Regions from separate parts of the Mesorhizobium sp. C277A genome, predicted to be linked through region 2. Evidence: riboswitches for the same ligand, from Rfam matches in the RefSeq annotation. Region 2 holds a riboswitch; each other region holds the start of a gene.
The links. A riboswitch is a leader RNA that binds a small molecule or an ion and turns the genes downstream of it on or off. The one in region 2 is predicted to bind thiamine pyrophosphate.

Region 1 (6,276 bases), on a different contig from region 2:
GATTCCAGGGCGAATTTCTGCTTGAACGACAGTTTCTTCGACGGCCCTTTTGGCGCTGCCGGCTCGCTCTTGCCCGGCGCCGGCGCATCGCTGGCTTCGGCCTTGGCGCGCGCCTTGCGGTCGTCGAGCCGGGTGCCGCCGCGCTGCGCCAGCATGTCGGAATAGCCACCGGCATATTCGATCCAGCGGCCGCCTCCGTCCGGGGCGATGATGCTGGTGACGGTGCGGTCGAGGAAGTCGCGGTCGTGGCTGACCAGGATGACCGTGCCGGCAAAGCCGGCGACAAGTTCCTGCAACAGTTCCAGCGTCTCCATGTCGAGATCGTTGGTCGGCTCGTCGAGCACCAGAAGGTTGGCCGGCCGCGCCAGAACACGCGCCAGGAGCAGCCGCGCCCGTTCGCCGCCGGACAGCTCGCGCACCGGGGTGCGCGCCTGTTCCGGCTTGAACAGGAAATCCTTCATGTAGGACACGACATGGCGCTGCTCGCCATTGATGACGAGGTTTTCGCCGCGCCCGTCCGTGAGATACTGCGCCAGGGTCTCGGCCGGATCGACCGCCTCGCGCTCCTGGTCGAGCGTGGCGATTTCCAGATTGGTGCCGAGCCGCACCGAGCCGGCATCGGGCTTCATCTCGCCGGTAAGCATCTTCAACAGCGTCGTCTTGCCGGCGCCGTTCGGCCCGACAAGGCCGACGCGATCGCCGCGCTGGATGCGGGTCGAGAAGCCCTTGACCACGGTCAGGTCGCCAAAACTCTTCTCGATGTTCTTGGCCTCGATCACCAGCTTGCCGGATTCGGCGGCGTCGCTGGCCACCATGGTGGCCGAGCCCTCGGCGCCGCGATGGCCGCGAAAACGCTGGCGCATGGTCTGCAGTTCGCCCAGGCGGCGCATGTTGCGCTTGCGGCGAGCCGTCACGCCATAGCGCAGCCAATGCTCCTCGCGCACGATCTGGCGGCCGAGCTTGTGCTGTTCGCGCTCTTCCTCTTCCAGCACAAGGTCGCGCCATTCCTCGAAATGGCCAAAGCCCTTGTCGAGGCGGCGGGTCTGGCCACGGTCGAGCCAGACAGTGGCGCGCGAGACGCGTTCGAGGAAGCGACGGTCGTGCGAGATGACGATCAGCGCCGAAGACGTCCGGACGAGCTCCTCTTCCAGCCATTCGATGACCGACAAATCGAGATGGTTGGTCGGCTCGTCAAGCAGCAGAATATCGGGTTCGGGCGCCATGACGCGGGCAAGTGCTGCGCGGCGCGCCTCGCCACCGGAGAGATCGTTGGGGTTCTCCGTGCCGGCGAGGCCGAGATGCTCCATCAGATATGTGGCGCGGTAGGGATCGTCGGCAGGCCCAAGCCCGGCCTCGACATAGGCACGCACATTGGCAAAGCCGTCCATGTCGGGCATTTGCGGGAGATAGCGCACCGTTGCCGAAGGCTGGCGGAAGACCTCGCCGTCTTGCGGCTCGATCAGACCGGCGGCAATCTTCAGGAGCGTCGACTTGCCGGAGCCGTTGCGGCCGACGAGCGCGATCTTGTCACCGGCGGACGCCGTCAGTTCGGCGCCATCGAGCAGCGGCGTGCCGCCAAAGGTCAGTCTTATGCCGTCGAGGTTGAGAAGGGGCGGGGCCATGTCAGCTTTCAGGCAAGGGGTAGGGGTGGGCGAGCAGCAGCGCGCGGCCATGGCCGAGCTCAATTTCGAGGCCGCCCCCGGTCTTGTTGGACTTGACCTCGTTCGAGATGGTCAGCGACGAGCCGAACACGACCTCGACATGGTCGAGCGGCCACTTCGCGCCGGACACGGTGAGGCCCGAAAGATCGGAAAAGCCGAGCACCGAAAACAGCGTTCCGTCGGCATAGTCGAAGCCGGCCTTGCCGGGCAGCAAAGGGGCGCCTTCCTGCGCTCCGCTGGTCAACAGCACTTTTGTGCCTGTCTCTGCCAGTTGAAGGCTGAGCGCCAGATGCAGGAAGGCGTGGTCGGCGCGCTTGCCGCCGAAAGCGCCGGCCAGCACCAGGCTGGTGGCGCCGCGTTCCAATGCCGCCGCGATCGCCAGTTCGCCATCGGTCTTGTCCTTTTCGGGAGGAAACACCTCCCGCGGCACGGCGGCGAGATCGGCAGGCAGGTCCGCCGGCACAGAATCGAAATCGCCGACCCACAGCTCCGGCATCAGGCCGATCAGGCGGCAATGACCGATGCCGGCGTCGGCGGCGATGACGCGCGTGCCCGCGACCTGGCGGTCGAGCCGCGGCGTGCGGACGAGATCGCCGCCAAGCAGGATGGTGAATGTGCTCATATCCGCTGGCCCTTACCAGCCCCGCCGACGAAACGGAAGGCCGAGCGGCACCGTCACTCTTTGTTGGAGCATGATCTTTTTCCGGAAACGGATTCCACTTTCCGGGATCATGCTCGGGCAAACTTCCGCTTGCGTGGCACCTTGGCCGGGCCTATGTGTCGAAACGCTCTAACGGGGTGCCGGACGCGATCTTCGCGGACCGGCTGAGAGGCAGTCTCGCCAACCCGCTGAACCTGATCCGGTTTGTACCGGCGGAGGGATTAGACGCTTCGGACAGCCCGACGCCTCAATTCCTTTCAACACGAATGAAGGAGGCGCCGATGCGCATTTTTTTGTCCCGTCTTGTCCCAGCGCTGGGGCTTGCTGTTTCGCTACTGGCAAGCCCTGCGTGCGCGCAGGAAAAACTCACGATCTATACCTATGAGAGTTTCACTGCCGACTGGGGTCCAGGCCCCCAGGTGAAGAAGGAATTCGAGGCCGAGTGCGGCTGCAGCGTCGACTTCGTCTCGGTCGCCGACGGCGTCGCGCTGCTCAACCGCGTCAAGCTCGAAGGTGCCTCGACCAAAGCAGATATCGTGCTTGGCCTCGACACCAACCTCACCGCGGAAGCCAAGGCTTCCGGCCTGTTTGTCCGACATGGCGCGGTGGCTGAAAACAACGTGCCGGGCGGCTGGAGCGACGACACTTTCGTGCCCTATGATTATGGTTATTTCGCCGTCGTCTACGACACCGAAAAGCTGAAGAGCCCGCCGAAGAGCCTGAAGGAACTGGTCGAGGGCGATGCCGCCGACAAGATCGTCATCCAGGATCCGAGGACGTCGACGCCGGGCCTCGGCCTGCTGCTGTGGGTCAAGTCGGTCTATGGCGACAAGGCGCCGGAAGCCTGGGCGAAACTCAAGGGCAAAGTGCTGACGGTGACGCCGGGCTGGAGCGAGGCCTACGGCCTGTTCACCAAGGGCGAGGCGCCGATGGTGCTTTCCTATACGACGTCGCCGGCCTACCACATGGTGGCGGAGAACACCGGGCGCTACCAGGCGGCCTCGTTCGAGGAAGGCGAGTATCTGCAGATCGAGGTCGCCGGCATCACCACCACGGGCGCGAAGAATCCGCTGGCGGCGAAGTTCCTGGCCTTCATGACCGGGCCGAAATTCCAGGATGTCATTCCGGAGACCAACTGGATGTTCCCGGCCGGGAAAACCGACAAGCCGCTCAATCCGGCTTTTGATAGGCTGGTCAAGCCGGCGAAGACCTTGCTGTTCAGCCCGGAAGAGGTCGCGGCAAATCGCAAGGCCTGGGTGGACGAATGGCTGGCGGTGATGAGCAAGTAGATTTGGCTGTATAGTCAAAAGATGAGTGCTCTACGGCGCCCCCCTCTGTCCTGCCGGACATCTCCCCCACGAGGGGGGAGATTGGCCTTTACGTTGACTTTCGCCAATCTCCGAAGCTGCAGGAATGAGCGGAGCGCTAAAACCGCCAATCTCCCCCCTCGTGGGGGAGATGTCCGGCAGGACAGAGGGGGGCGCGAAGGAACGCGACGCCCGGTAAAGAGTGCAACGCTCTGACCCCCGCATCACGGCCGGCATTGTCGCGCTTGCGGCAATCGCGCTGCTGATCGGTGGCGCCTTCGCCGGCCTTATCCGCGAAGGCGCGCACGACCTTTCCGGCGCCGCGTCCGCCTTTGACCTCTATCTCCTGCGCGTTGTCCGCTTCACGCTCTGGCAGGCTGCGCTCTCGACTCTGCTTTCCGCCGTACCGGCGCTCTTCGTCGCCCGGGCGCTGTCGCGGCATCCGCGCTTCTTCGGACGCGGCTTCATCCTGCAGCTATTCACTGTGCCCCTTGCCTTGCCGGCAATTGTCGGAGCGCTGGGAATACTGGCGCTCTATGGCCGCGCCGGTTATTTCGCCGCGATCGGTGGCCAGAGCTCGCCCGACATCTATGGGCTGTCGGGCATCCTCGTCGCCCACGTCTTCTTCAACCTGCCGCTGGCCACCCGGCTGTTCCTCGAAGCGCTGGGAACGGTGCCGGCCGATCAATGGCGGCTGGCGAGCCAGCTCGGCATGGGGGCGAGGCCAGCCTTCCGGCTGATCGAGTGGCCGGTGCTGCGCGCCGCGCTGCCGGGCGTCGCCGGGCTTGTCTTCATGCTTTGCATCACCTCCTTCACCATCGTCCTGATCCTCGGCGGCGGGCCGGCGGCGACGACGCTGGAAGTCGCCATCTATCAGGCGCTGCGTTTCGACTTCGATCCGGCGCGAGCGGTGACGCTGACGGTGCTACAGATCGCGCTGACTTTCGCCGTCATGCTGGCGCTGACGCGGCTCGGCGCCAATGTGACCGGCGACGCCAATTTGCCTGTCGCGCCGCGCCGCTATCACTTGGCCGGCAAAGCAGAAACAGCGTTCAACGCCGTCCTGATCGTGCTCGCCTTGCTGTTCGTCGCCGGACCGATGGCGGCCACCGTTGCCTCCGGCCTCGGCGCCGATCTCGGCCGGCTGGCGGGCGAGAGTGCCGTGCGTCAGGCGACGCTGACCAGCGCCGGTCTCGCCTTCTCGGCGGCGCTACTTTCGGTGGCGCTGGCACTGTCGCTGATCATGGCGCGGCGGGCACTGTCGCTGCGCCGCCGGTCCAGTGCCCGTTCATTGCTCGAACATGCCACCGACACCGGCGCCGGCTTCGTCCTCGTCGTGCCGCCCATCGTCATCGGCGCCGGCTGGTTTCTCCTGCTGCGCACGGTCAGCGATGTCTTTGCCATCGCGCCGGTCATGGTCGTCACCGTCAATGCGGTGATGGCGATGCCCTTTGCCATCCGCGCGATGCGCCCGGCCTATGATGCGGCGAGCGAGCGCCATGAAAAGCTGTGCGCGCAGCTCGGCATTGCGGGCTGGAACCGGCTGCTTCTGGTCGACTGGCCATCGCTCCGGCGGCCGCTGGCCACCGGCTTTGCCTTCGCCATGGCACTGTCGCTCGGCGATCTCGGCGTCATCGCGCTGTTCGGCAGCGATTCGGTGCAGACCTTGCCCTATCTCCTGCTGGCGCGCATGGGCAGCTATCGCACGGCCGATGCTGCCGGGCTGGCTTTGCTGCTCGGGGCGGTCTGCCTTGCATTGGTGGTCGCGGCAGACTGGCTGGGACGGGGAGAGAGATCGTGACGTCCGCTGTGGAGAAAGGCACGACTGTCCGGCTGGACAAGGTCTCGTTCAGCTATGGCGAAACGCCATTCCTGTTCGATGTCGAATTCGATACATCTAAGATCACCGCCATCATGGGGGCAAGCGGTTCGGGCAAATCGACCTTGCTCAATCTGGTGGCTGGTTTCGAGACGCCGGAGTCCGGTCGTGTGCTGATCGGCGCCGCCGATGTCGGCGCCGAGCCGCCTTCGGCGCGGCCGGTGTCGATGGTATTCCAGGAAAACAATCTGTTTGCTCATCTCTCGGTGGAGAAGAATGTCGGGCTCGGCCGCTCGCCATCGCTCAACCTGACCGACGCCGATCGCGCCGCAATCGCCGAGGCGCTTGACCGCGTCGGCCTGGCCGGCAAGGAAATGCGCCTGCCGCGCGAACTCTCCGGCGGCGAAAGGCAGCGCGTGGCGCTCGCCCGCGTTCTGGTGCGCGACCGGCCAGTGCTGCTGCTCGACGAGCCGTTCGCTTCGCTCGGGCCAGCACTGCGCGACGACATGCTCGACCTGGTGGCCGGCGTTCATGCCGAGCGGGCGATGACGGTGCTGTTCGTCACGCATCAGCCGGAAGACGCTCGCCGTATCGGCGAGCAGATGGTTTTTCTGGACAATGGCAGGGTTGCCGCGACGGGACCTGCCGGCGATTTTTTCGACGGCACTGGCCCTGAAGCGTTTCGGCGCTATATCGGCGCAAGTTCGGGCGGATCACGCGATATTGCCCGGAAGCGGACATAATTTACGACCAAACCGGCTACAGGTGATGTGGCGCTTGCTTGCCATGGTCCAGTCGATGTGGCTAGGTCCGCTTAGTACTGGTCCG
Region 2 (6,276 bases):
CGGTCGCCGTCGTTCAATTGGAATTCCGCCCGGTTGGCTTTGTGCACGAGGTCGTTGTTGACGGCGGTCGCGAGCCAATCGCCCTCATAGTCAAGCGCGGCAAGCAGCTCGGCCAGCGTGGTGGCGGCAACCTCATGCGCTTCGCCGTTGACCATCAGTTTCATGAGCAAGCTCCTTGGTTCTGTCTTGACTGAAAACCAGGTCGGCAGCCTGGCGCGCCATGGCGGGAGCCAGGAGAAAACCGTGACGATAGAGCCCGTTGATCGCGATGATTTCACCCTTGGTTTCGACGCGCGGCAAATTGTCGGGAAAGGCTGGGCGGACGCCGACACCGGTTTCAACGATCTCGGCCTCGCCAAAGGCCGGGTGGAGGGCATAGGCGGTACCCAGCAGTTCCATCATCGAACGCGCCGTAACCGGTCCGACGGACTGGCTTTCAATCATCGTCGCACCAATCATGAAACGGTGGTCGGTGCGCGGCACTGCGTACAGTGGAAAGCGCGGATGCAGCAGCCTGACAGGGCGCGACAGCGAGATATCAGGGGTACGCAGGGTGAGCATTTCGCCGCGAACGCCGCGCAGCCAGTCATTTTGTGCCGCCATTCCCGTACAGTCGATCTGACGATCGAAACCAAAAACATGATGCGCGTCGGCGCCGAAGTGGAATTCAACACCCGTGGCCGCGAGCTTGTCATGAAGTGCTGCCATCGCCTGGCGCGGATCAAGATGGCCCTCAGCGGGGAAGAGCAATCCGCGGCGGAAGCGGCCGGCTAAGTCGGGCTCCAGCAAGGCAATTTCATCTTCCTCGACGCGCCGATAGCCCGTCGTGCGGCTGGCGAACCGGTCGAGCTCGCCCGCATCGCGCGGCGAGGCCAAGACCAGCGTTCCCCGTCGTGTTACCAAGCCGGGCGTTGCGGCGTCCCACCAGTCGGCGGCGTCGCGTCCGAGATCCAGCACCGGCTGCTCGGCGCTTTCACGCTCGCACCACGGCGCCAACATGCCACCGGCGAACCACGACGCATTGCCCCCAAGGGCAGGCCTTGTCTCGGCAACGGTAACCGCCGCGCCGCGTGCGGCGAACTCGAAGGCGGCGGTGAGGCCGGCAACGCCCGCCCCTTTGACCAAGACCTTCATGATGGCTCACGTGGCTGAGGTATGAGCGGTGCGCCGGTCTCGTCCGCCGGCAGGTAGAGATCGCCGCCCTCGCGGTATTTCGCCGCCATCGCCGCCATGCCCTCTTTCTGTGCCTCGGCGCGGATGTCGTGGGAGATACGCATCGAGCAGAATTTCGGTCCGCACATCGAGCAGAAATGCGCCAGCTTGTGCGCCTCCTTGGGCAAGGTCTGGTCGTGGAAGGACCGCGCGGTTTCGGGATCGAGCGACAGGTTGAACTGATCCTCCCAGCGGAACTCGAAGCGCGCGCGCGAAAGCGCATCATCCCTGACCTTCGCTGCCGGATGGCCCTTCGCCAGGTCGGCGGCGTGGGCGGCTATCTTGTAGGTGATCACGCCGATCTTGACGTCGTTGCGATCGGGAAGGCCGAGATGCTCCTTGGGCGTGACGTAGCAGAGCATGGCGGTGCCGAACCAGCCGATCATCGCGGCGCCGATGCCTGAGGTGATGTGGTCGTAGCCCGGCGCGATGTCGGTCGTCAGCGGTCCGAGCGTATAGAACGGCGCCTCGCCGCAGACGGCGAGTTGCTTGTCCATGTTCGCCTTGATCTTGTGCATCGGCACGTGGCCGGGGCCCTCTATCATCACCTGGCAATCCTTCGCCCAGGCGATCTTCGTCAGCTCGCCGAGCGTCTCCAGCTCGGCGAACTGCGCCGCGTCATTGGCATCGGCGATCGAGCCTGGACGAAGACCGTCGCCGAGCGAGAAGGAGACGTCGTAGGCTCTGGCGATGTCGCAGATCTCCGCGAAGTGCTCGTAGAGGAAGCTTTCCCGGTGATGGTGCAGGCACCATTTGGCCATGATCGAGCCGCCGCGCGAGACGATACCCGTCACCCGGTCGACGGTCAGCGGGATATAATGCAGCCGCACGCCGGCGTGGATGGTGAAATAGTCGACGCCTTGCTCGGCCTGTTCGATCAGCGTGTCGCGGTAGACCTCCCAGGTCAGATCCTCGGCAATGCCGCCGACCTTTTCGAGCGCCTGGTAGAGCGGCACCGTGCCGATCGGCACCGGCGCGTTGCGCACGATCCAGTCGCGGATGTTGTGGATGTTGCGGCCGGTCGACAGGTCCATCACCGTATCGGCGCCCCAGCGGATCGCCCACACCATCTTTTCGACCTCTTCCGCCATCGACGATGTGACGGCGGAGTTACCGATATTGGCGTTGATTTTGACCAGGAAATTGCGGCCGATGATCATCGGCTCGCTCTCGGGATGGTTGATGTTGGCGGGAATGATCGCCCGTCCGCGCGCCACCTCGTCACGCACGAATTCGGGCGTGACGAAATCGGGCAGTGTCGCGCCGAAAGCCTCGCCGTCGCGCTCAAGCTTGCCGTGCAGGATCTCGCGACCAAGGTTCTCGCGAATGGCAACGAACTCCATTTCGGGTGTGATGATGCCGGCGCGCGCATAGGCAAGCTGCGTCACCGCCTTGCCTGCTTTGGCCCTGAGCGGTCGGTGGCGGATGGGAAATTCCGGCGTCAGGCGTTCGCCCGTCGCGAATCCGTTGTCCTCCGGCCGGACATGGCGGCCGTCACAGTCCTCGACATCGCCGCGGGCCAAGATCCATTCGTGGCGAAGCCGAGCCAGGCCTTTTTCGATGCTGGTTTCGACAGCCGGATCGGTATAGGGGCCCGACGGATCGTAGACGGTGACTGGCGGTTCGCCGGCTGTCGGATGGACGGAGATTTCGCGCATCGGCACTTTGATCTGCGAGTGGATGGTGCCGGGCTTGTGGATCTTCCGCGAGGCGGGCAGCGGTCCCGTCGACACGGCAGGGGTGAGGGCATTCATCTTGAGGCTCCTTTGCTCATGCATTGGAGACCCAGTTCTGTGCCGGAAGGATGAAAAGACGCTTCTGTCGACCTGCCGAAACAGGACCTCGGGCGTAACTCCCGCAAAGCGCTTGCACCGTCCCTACGCCAGTATGAACTGGATCAGGTTCAACGGGTCACTGCGCCGCGAAAGCCAGCAGTATCTCAGCCCCTTGCCGGGACTCCCCTGGTGAATGCCTCAGGTTGAACGGGCCGGCGCGGCTTTGTCAAGCGCATTTGGCCCGCCCACTGTCAAATCAAACCAGGACCGCTTCGTCTTCTTGGCAGTCTGGCATCTGCCCCTGCTCTGTCCACATCCTGTTTGGGTGGAAGGCCACCACCCAGCGGAACCCTCAGAGAAGGAAAACCGTCCAGATTTGGCTAGACTGCTCGACGATAAGTCCAGAGCTGTGCCGGCGGTATGTTGCGGACGACGAAGTCATAGTGGGAAACCACGTAACGGTCTGGCATCTTGATCACCGGCGACAGAAGTCCATATGTGATCTGAATTAGCGGCCGGCCCGCAGGAATACGGGCAAGCAGATCCTCAACCAGCGCGACACGCTGTTGCATTGGAAAGCTCAACAGCGGGACTGCACTTATAACACAATCGAACTGTTCACCTTTGCGCTCACCCAGAGCTTTGTCCAGCGCAAATGCGTCGCCCAATCTGAAGTCCACATTCGGGAGCGTTGCACCAGGCCGTCGTAGAAAATCCTGGAATATTCGACTGAAACCAGCTGGCGCGGCTTGATTCCCCTAGCCAGGATCGCCTTTGTGATGACACCGGTTCCCGCGCCAAGCTCCAGAATCGGCAATCCTGACCGTGGGTTCACCACGCTTGCCATCCGGCGTGCCGCATAAACCGAAGTGGGAATAAGGGCTCCCACGCCCTTCTTGTCCTTCTGCCAGCCTTTGAAGAATTGGACTTCTTCCTCAAACCTTTTGCCGAGCCGCTCCTTCAGTCGCAAAATCATATCTTCTCCTTGCGTCAGCCGCTTACCCAACGTCATCATTTGGCAAAGCGCGTTTTGGCCAATCTCGGCACCTTTTACAAGCCGGTTACGACTGCTTCCCTGTCACGACGCGGTCAGCATGAATTGCCCCTTAACGCACTTTCATGTTTGCTGGGTCTATGTTTCGCCCTCGCTTGCTGCCCGAAAAAAGTTTCCCGAGCTATGCGTATCTGCCCGGCAAATATCCGCATCCGGTGCGCGATCCCTTGGGCCACAGTTACCGATCAGATCCGGTGACCGTCGCCGTTGGCGAAGCGCTTGGCTCAGATGTGTTTCTATGGGGAATCGACCTTTTCAATCACGGCTACTACTGGGAAGCCCATGAAGCCTGGGAGCCTCTCTGGCAGGCTGCGAAACAAAGTGCTCAGCACCGCATGTTCTTCAAGGGACTGATCCTGTTAGCGGCGGCCGGGGTGAAGATCCGCGAGGGCAAGCGGGTCGCAGCGGCGCGCCATGCGACAAGAGCTGCAGGGCTTTTTCGTCAGTTGGTGAGAGTGCCGGGCGGCCTGTGGGAGAAAGCGCTGGGAATGACACCCGCCGCGCTCGCTGAACATGCCCAAGCGATCGTAGCTTACCCGGTTGTTCCGCGGGAGCCAAAGCCTGCCCAGCCTGAGCCCGTGTTTGATTTCATACTCGCACCAGTATCCGAGAGCGTTTGATCGGCAATTCAGTGGTTCAAGTGTCCAGCTAGCTTTGTAGCAGGAAATGGGCTGTGAAAACCGCTCACCACCCGCATGCGTCACAAACAATAAGAGTGCAGTAAGGTTTTATAGGCAACTCGCGGCCGCTTCGATGTCGATGGTCTTGAGGGTCGGGGGCGACCGGTCGCGCTCGTAGCCAATCGATTGATGACAGAGATGCCGGCCAGGCTTCAATGACGGGGATGGCGAAAAGCTGAGTGCTCGGGCTTGCGGGCCGAGCTTGTCGGCCGCTCGATGGAAAGTGTCATTTGAGGTGGGGTCTCGGCCGCGTGCAGCTGAAAGACACGCTCGTCCAGTTCCTTGTCCACTTCCGTCAGACGATGATTGAGGCGAAGGTAGTCCGTCCAGGTCGGCGTGCGAAACGTTTCTGTCCAATGCATAGGCTTCTGCAGGTTCCGCTGGAGCGTCCAGTTCCGAGCACCGACGCGGCTGTGTACGTGGCGCCGCTGCCGCATGAGGTCGAGGAAGGCCTCGAGATTTCTCTCGGCTATCAGATATTCGACCTTGACCACGATCGGGCCGCTCCTCGGCTTCAAATTGAGAGAGACAGCTGGGGCATCGAATTCCTCCAAGGGATCGGGCTCGGAGTCGCGGCGCTCTCGAAGAGGAAAGAGAACGCCGGCTGCAGCGACGATCAACAGGGCTCCAGCGGAACCCTCCAGCGCCCAGGTCAACGAATGGTTTTCGGCCACCGTGCCCCACACCCAGCTGCCGAGCGCGATGCCGCCGTCTATCAAAGCATAGTAGATCGAGATGGTGCGCCCCACGACCCAGCGCGGGCTCGCCAGCTGCACGCTCACACCAACCCCGGACCAGGCGGTCACCCAGCCCGCGCCGCCCAAGGCGAGTGCAATTGCCGCCACGGCAATCGAAGATGTCAGTGCCAGGGAGAGAGAACACGCCGCACAGGCCACGCAGGAGAGCCTCATCAGCCTTTCTTGCGACAAGCTCCGTCTGAACAGGCTGTTGGAGAGGTCAGCCAAGACGGCACCGGTCCCGAAGCCAGCCATGAGCGCGCCATAGGCAAGCGGGCCTCCTCCCAGCTGGTCGCGGACAACCACCGGCAGCAGCGCGAGTATGGCGATGCTCGCCAGGCCAAAGAGGGTTCCGCGCGCGATCGCTGCCTTGATCTCCGATGACATCGCCGTGAAGCGCAGCCCGTCATAAATTGCCGTCCTCATCGACTCGCGGGGAAGAGGGGAAGAACGAACCTTCCACTTGCAGCGCCAAATAGTAGCCAAGGGTACGAAATAGGTGAGCGTGGTTACGGCGAATGCCGCCATAAGCCCAAACGAAGCAACCACAATGCCGCCGAGCGCCGGACCCACAGTCCGGACGGTGTTGAAGCCAACAGAAAGCAGGGTGACGGCAGCGGGAACATCGCGTCGATCCACGATATCGCCAACCGACGCTTGCCAGGCCGGATCATTGAGAGCACCGCCGCTTGCGATCAAGAAGCTGAAGCCGAGGATAATCCACGGATTGACAAAGCCCAGCGCCACGGACGCGGTCAGCATCGCAGAGGCAATCACCATAAGGCAGCGACCGGCGAACATGACCCGGCGCCGGCTGA
Region 3 (6,276 bases), on a different contig from region 2:
GCTTCTGAGGAAGTGCCCGTCGACGAGCATCTTCAGCGAAGCGTGGATCAGCGCCGGGTCGGTCAGCGCGTCCTTGTTGGACGCGATCAGCAGGTCGCCAGCCTCTTGCGCATGATCGACCGCAAACTGATAGCCACGGCGCGTCGCCTCGAGAAAGGATGACGCCGCCTTTGGATTTGCCTGGAGATAGGCATCACTGGAGGCGATCAAGGTGGTGTGCTCGTCGGGCACGCCGTAGTCGGCGTAGCGGAAGCCGCGCTGCCTGACGCCTTTCAACTCGGCAGCGACGCCTTCCCAGGTCGAGACCTCCAGCGTGAAGTCGACCGAGCCGTTGGCCAGCGCCTCATAGGCCGAGGTGCCTAATGTCACCGTCTCGAAAACGCCCTTGCCGCCATCGTGGCGGATGATGGTCGAGATCAGCGTGTTTTCCCAGGCGCTGCCGAAGCCGCCATAGGTCAGACCGTCGAGATTCCTGGGACTCTTGATCTCGCCGCGATCCGCGTTGAAGACCAACCGGCCGGTCTCCTGCTGGACCACGGCGTAGACCGCCTTGAGATCGGCGCCGGCAGCCCGCTGGGTGAACAGGCCGACGCCGGCAATGCCGAAATCGGCGATGCGGTTGGCGACCAGCGTGCCGGCGCCAGTATCGCCATAGGGCAGGATCTCAACATCGAGCCCGGCCTCGTTGTAGAACCCTTTGTCGCGGGCAACGAACAGGCCGACATGGTTGGTGTTGACCGTCCAGTCGAGCGCGACGGTGATTTTTTGCGTAGCCGCATGAGCGCGAGAGGCAAGCGGCAGTCCGGCAGCCAGCGTCAGCAGCAAAGCCTGCCGGCGTGTGAATTCGGTCATGAAAAACTCCTTTGAGCGGTCTGCGGGAACGAGGGCCGGTCAGTCCCGGGATTGAGCAGCGTGTCGAGGATGTCGGCTTCGAGCGCGACGGCCTGGCGCGCGGCATCGCTGCCGGTGGTGCGCGGGCGCGGCAGCGGCACGGCAATCTCGCCGATGATGCGGGCCGGCCGCGCCGACATCAGATAGATTCGATCGGAGAGGTAGACGGCTTCGCGCACGTCATGGGTGATCAGCAGCGCGGTCCAGCGGTGGCGCTGCCACATGCCTTCCAGCCAGCGCTGCATACCCGCGCGGGTCAGTGCATCCAGCGCGCCAAAGGGCTCGTCGAGCAGCAGCATGTCGCGCTGCTGCACCACGGTGCGCAAAAGGGCGGCGCGCTGGCGCATGCCGCCGGAAAGTTCCGCCGGCCAGGCGCGCTCGAAGCCGGCAAGGCCGAACTCGGCAAACAACGGCGCGACGCGTTCGCGCGCCGCTTTGCGGCCAAGACCCTGAACTTCCAGCCCCAGCGTCACATTGTCGATGACGCGTCGCCACGGCATCAGCGCGTCGCGCTGCGGCATGAAGGCGAAGGGGCTGCCCTGCAATGGTGCGCCGTCGAAGCGCATGTCGCCCTCACCTTTCAGCGCGCCGGTCAGCAACTGGAACAGCGTCGACTTGCCGGCGCCGGAAGGGCCGAGAATGGAGACGAACTCGCCGGCCTCGACATGAAGCGAAATGCCGGCGAGCACCTCAAGCGCGCCGAAGCTTTTGCTGATGTCGCGGAGTTCAAGCCGTGTCATTGGCTGCTGTCTCCCGAAGATCTGACGTCGCGGCTTTCGCTCCCTGCATTCTCCCAAGGCATGGCGAAGCGCTGGACGAGCACCGCAATGGCGAACAAGACAAGCGTGAGCGCGGCGCTGACGGCGACCGCGGCGAGCACCAGATCGGGCCGAAAGTTGTTCTTGGCATTGAGCATGTAGATGCCCAGCCCCTTCGCCGCCCCCGCATATTCGGCGAAGATCGCGCCGACCACGGCGTAGGTGATGGAGATGCGCAGCCCGGCGAAGAAATAGGGCAGCGCCGAAGGCAGGCGCGCCAGCCAGAAGATACGCCAGCGCCCTGCCCCCATGGCGGCGAGCATCTGCGAAATCTCCTTGCTGGTCGCAGCAAAACCTTCGACCAGCGCGACCATCATCGGGAAGAAGGTGACGAGCGCCACAAGCAGGATTTTTGGCATCAGCCCGAAGCCGAACCACAGCACGATGAGCGGCGCGATCGCGACCAGCGGCAAGGTCTGGCTGACGATCAGCAGCGGAAACAGCGCGCGGCGCAGCGGGGCCAAGAAATCGACCAGCGCCGAAAACACGAAGGCAGCGACCAACGAGCAGGCGAAGCCGGCTGATGTGGCGCGGATGGTGGGCAGCGTGTTGTCGGCCAGGGCGGCGCGATGCTCCCAGGCCTGCTGCAGCACGCGCGACGGCGCCGGCAGCACGGTGGGGGCGACACCGCCGTAGCGGGCGTAGAGCTCCCAGGCTGCGAGGAGCAGGGCGAAAGCGAAGGCGGCGGGGATGGTCTTGGCGATGCCGGCGGCTAATCTCCCCCCTCGAGGGGGAGATGTCGCCGAAGGCGACAGAGGGGGTCGTCTCGCATAGAGCGCCCACGCCTTGCCGATGCGAAAAGGACGTCGGCGCTCCACGCGCTGGGACCCCCTCTGGCCTGCCGGCCATCTCCTGCTCGAGGGGGGAGATTCGTGGGCATCGCGGTCTTCGCCAATCGCCAATGGCTCCCCTCCTCTTTGTGCTGAGGGGTCAGAGGCATCTCCTCCACGCAATGGGTCAGATAAACCAGCCACGGCAATATCCTCAAGGAACGACGCTTGAGCCGCGGCTCAGACGGCGCTCGGGCTGTTCGCCGAGATCGTGATGTCGAGGGTGACGTGGCCGGCGCCGGGGCCGAAGCGGCAGAAGGCCTCGTTGAGCGTGGCAAACACCGCACCGGCATCGCCACGCAATTTGGTGCAGAAGTTCTTTGAGCGCTCAAAGACGCCGGACTGTTTCAGGAAATCGATGCAGCCGTAGATCTCGTCCATATGGTCGCCCGTGCCCATAACGTAGAGCGAGAACTGCGCCGCCACCGGCTGGCCGGTCGACGGCGTGGCCTGGACAGCGCGGATCGCGGCGATCTTGCGCTCGTCCAGCGGAATGGCGGGGCCGCCGGTCTCGTCGGAGCGGCAGATCGGATCGTCGGGCTCGCCCGGACAGCCGCGCGAGACCGCCGCCGAAAGCACGCAGTGCTTGCCGCTTTTGGCCGCCGCGACGAACAGGTCGCGCATGGCGGGAAACAGCACCTCGGGCGGCCCGACCATAAGGGTCGAGATGTCATCGGTTTCGATCCGCAGCCGGTCGCGCCAGGGATCGAGCGCGCCGAGCGCGCCGAGGATGACGCCGACGAAATCGTCGGTCATGGGATAAAGGGAAATCTGTGCGCCTGAAAACATCGCCCGCCTCGCTCCGCTGGTATTATCCAGATCAGCTTTAGGGTCCGAAGGCTTGCCGCCCTCATCTCAGCCCCGACGATACGGAGCACCCCTGTGGATGGGCGGGTTAAAGCATTGTTCGCGGCATTGGGGAAGCCGTTTGTTGAGGCACTGCGGGAAAGTGTTTTGGGCCAGACGTGCCGGGCGCCCGGGCGTTAACAGACGACTCGTCAGTTCGTTGCGTTATCGTCCCAACTGTACGAAATTGGCTTGACGCTCATTCGTACATAAAGTACGATATCTCTTTTCGCAGAGAGGAATGTCCTTGAGCACAGCGAACCATGTTGCCTTCGCCGATCTCTCTCGTCCTTTGCCGTCATCTCCGTCGTTGCCGCCGCCTTTATTGCCGCCCCCTTTGTTGCCCTTGTCATTCGATCAGTGCCAACGCCTCGCCGGGGCCTGGCGAATGGCCAGCCAGGACATCGCCGACGACATCCGCTTCATCCGCCAATATCTGAAAGTCGTTGCCGAGAAGGACGAGAGGCTGTCGACCGGCACCCTTGTTCACAGCCGCGCCTATGTAGAGGCCTGCGCCGGCTGGCTGCCACAGACCGTGACGCGCTATCTGCGCCACCTGCGCCAGATCACCGAATGCGAACTGGCCATGACAGCTGCCGGCATTCGCTTTGCGCTGTCGAGTTATGCCTGGGAGGCATGAGGGCGCCTGTCGCCAAACACAAGGAATTGCGCTGCCCGTCGCAGGCGCAATTCGTCAGGTTGAGAGGCTCGGGCGCGCCTGAACGGCGGGCGCCAAGGATGGCCCGGCCAGCGAATTCCGGCCTTGCTTTATTTCGACTGACTTATTTCGACTTGGCCTTATTTCGATTTGGCTTTGCCGGACTTTGCGGCGGCAGGCTTCGCTGCCTTTGGCTTGGCGGCTGCCTTGGCGGGCTTGGCGTCAGCTTTCTTCGCCGCCTTTTTGGGCTTGGCGACCGCGCCGTCGACTTCAGCCGTGGCCTGCTCCCAGTGTTCCTGATGCGCGCCTTCAGGCCGGCCGGCCTTTTCCCAGATCTCGTGCGCGCGCTGGCGAATGCGGTCCTGTTTGTCGTCCGTCACTTAAGCCTCCGTGGTTGGGTCCGGTCGGTTGGTCCAGATTCCACGAAAACGTTAGCCGAAAATTCGGCCGGCGTCTTGAGTGACGAGACATCTCAGCGCGGGTCGGAAATCACCGCAACGCCGAGCAGCGCCGCTTTCTTGACGATCAGCCCCGCGAGGTCGGCATCCGAACGATCGGTGCCGGTGCGCTCCCGCAGGAGCGCGATCGCTTCCTTCATCGATAACAGCGCCGTGTTGCGCTCGGCCAGCAACTTGTCGCAACACGCCGCAACATTGGCGGAGTTCGGGGTCTCGACATGCGGCAACATGGCAATTCTCCTTTCATCATGTTCATCATTCGGCCCTGCCGCCCTTTTAGGAAGAACGACAGGGCCGTATCACCGATGAATGGTTAGGTTGTCGAGCGTTACTCGACCACCTCGACAATCCTGCGCGTGCTGGGGTCGACCAACACGGTATGGTTGTCGACGACGGCGTATCTGTACTGAACGTCGGGAACCTCCTGCAGCTCGACAGTATCAGGCAAGGCAGTGCCGACATTCAATTCGACGCCGAGCAGATTGACCGAGGCAAGCGGATGTTTCTTTACGTACTGGTGCACGACCGTGCGCTGTTCCGGGGTGATGATCACCTGCTGCTGTGCCGGCTGCGTGACGATGACCTCGTCGGCGGCGGCAATGCCGATACCAGCGATCATGGCGAGCCCGGCGACGGCGGGAATAAGGATGGTTTTCATCTTCGTCTCCTGTCGTTGTTGGCGAGCTCCGCCGTGTTCCCGCATGAGGCGAAAACAGCGCAGATCGAGGTGGCGGGCTCCTGGAGGCAAACGCAGCCGGTACGGTCTTGTTCCGCAAGCGGAGACTAAATTGATCGGCTTCCCGGTCATGCCAGCAGAACCCGCACCCGCAAGATTCGCATTGAAGCACAATCCCTCAGGAGACCTTCGACATGGATGATGCACGGCTCCAATTCCGGGCGATTGCGGCCGGCGCCGGCATTGATCCGGTGACCGCGTCGCCCGGCCAAGACGGGAACCGACCGCCTTCGTGCCACGCCGTGAAGTTTCAAGCAAAGGTCATTGCTTCGGCGGCTGCGCAGGCACCTCGCCAGGCTTGATCACCGGCGTCTTGCCCTGGTCCGGCGGCGGCTGCGTCATACCCTGGTCACCACTGGGCGGCGGCTGCAGCACGCCGCCGCAGGGACCGAGCGTGCTGGTCGATTCGCCGCCGCCATTGGCGACCGGCGGCTTCTGACCATCGTCCTGAGGCTGCGCCTGGCAAGGCGCGGCAGGGCCGTGCTGGTCGCCATTGTCCTGCGCAGCCGCCGGGTCGGCCAGCGCCAAGAGCAGCACGCATGGGATGAGGGGGAAAGTCTTCATGGTCCAGCTCCTCTGGATTCATCTCCTTGGCAAAGCAGACTAGTCCTTGGCAAAGCAGACTGGCGGCAATTGGTTCCACGGAGATGGAGTGGTTGCCGGAACCTGACAGCCGGAAGTGAGTTCCACCTTCTCGACGCAAAGCCGCCCGGAGGAGGCAATCATGGAAGAACGAAACAGAAAACCCAATGACGAGGTCGAGGCGCCACCGAGCAAAAACGATGCCCGCGACAGGATCGCCAATGACGAGGTGGAAGCGCCGACGCCGCGCCGGCAGGATTGGGATGCGCTGCGTGGCGCAACGGTCCTGCCCGACGGAGCAGATGAGGAAAGCCTGCCGGACACCACCGGTGTCGAGAAGGAAGGCGAATTGCCCGAGGAGGATGACGACAACCCCTACCAGGACAGTGACGATGCCTTGCCCGACGACGCCGAGGAAGCCGCCATTGGTCACGATCTGGCGAGGCGCGGCGGCCCG

Region 1: linked by a shared signal. The riboswitch ahead of thiB (thiamine ABC transporter substrate binding subunit) and the one ahead of thiC (phosphomethylpyrimidine synthase ThiC) in region 2 are both predicted to bind thiamine pyrophosphate.
Region 3: linked by a shared signal. The riboswitch ahead of NKK52_RS04900 (YkoF family thiamine/hydroxymethylpyrimidine-binding protein) and the one ahead of thiC (phosphomethylpyrimidine synthase ThiC) in region 2 are both predicted to bind thiamine pyrophosphate.

The regions. Positions count from the first base shown of each region.
Region 1 covers NZ_JAMYVW010000002.1:4,578,467-4,584,742, reverse strand. The annotation lists gene NKK52_RS22575 (ABC-F family ATP-binding cassette domain-containing protein) at 1-1,622, opposite strand, end outside; gene NKK52_RS22570 (thiamine diphosphokinase) at 1,624-2,283, opposite strand; TPP riboswitch at 2,446-2,560, shown strand; gene thiB (thiamine ABC transporter substrate binding subunit) at 2,604-3,611, shown strand; gene thiP (thiamine/thiamine pyrophosphate ABC transporter permease) at 3,832-5,430, shown strand; gene thiQ (thiamine ABC transporter ATP-binding protein) at 5,427-6,191, shown strand.
Region 2 covers NZ_JAMYVW010000004.1:269,308-275,583, forward strand. The annotation lists gene thiS (sulfur carrier protein ThiS) at 1-164, opposite strand, end outside; gene thiO (glycine oxidase ThiO) at 133-1,134, opposite strand; gene thiC (phosphomethylpyrimidine synthase ThiC) at 1,131-2,966, opposite strand; TPP riboswitch at 3,069-3,185, opposite strand; partial or broken gene pmtA (phospholipid N-methyltransferase PmtA) at 3,368-3,963, opposite strand; gene NKK52_RS30930 (DUF309 domain-containing protein) at 4,137-4,661, shown strand; gene NKK52_RS30935 (MFS transporter) at 4,874-6,276, opposite strand, start outside.
Region 3 covers NZ_JAMYVW010000002.1:987,396-993,671, reverse strand. The annotation lists gene NKK52_RS04915 (ABC transporter substrate-binding protein) at 1-852, opposite strand, end outside; gene NKK52_RS04910 (ABC transporter ATP-binding protein) at 849-1,631, opposite strand; gene NKK52_RS04905 (ABC transporter permease) at 1,628-2,464, opposite strand; gene NKK52_RS04900 (YkoF family thiamine/hydroxymethylpyrimidine-binding protein) at 2,720-3,328, opposite strand; TPP riboswitch at 3,319-3,431, opposite strand; gene NKK52_RS04895 (hypothetical protein) at 3,774-4,025, shown strand; gene NKK52_RS04890 (DUF2934 domain-containing protein) at 4,184-4,423, opposite strand; gene NKK52_RS04885 (hypothetical protein) at 4,516-4,731, opposite strand; gene NKK52_RS04880 (DUF1236 domain-containing protein) at 4,830-5,159, opposite strand; gene NKK52_RS04875 (hypothetical protein) at 5,499-5,801, opposite strand; gene NKK52_RS04870 (hypothetical protein) at 5,962-6,276, shown strand, end outside.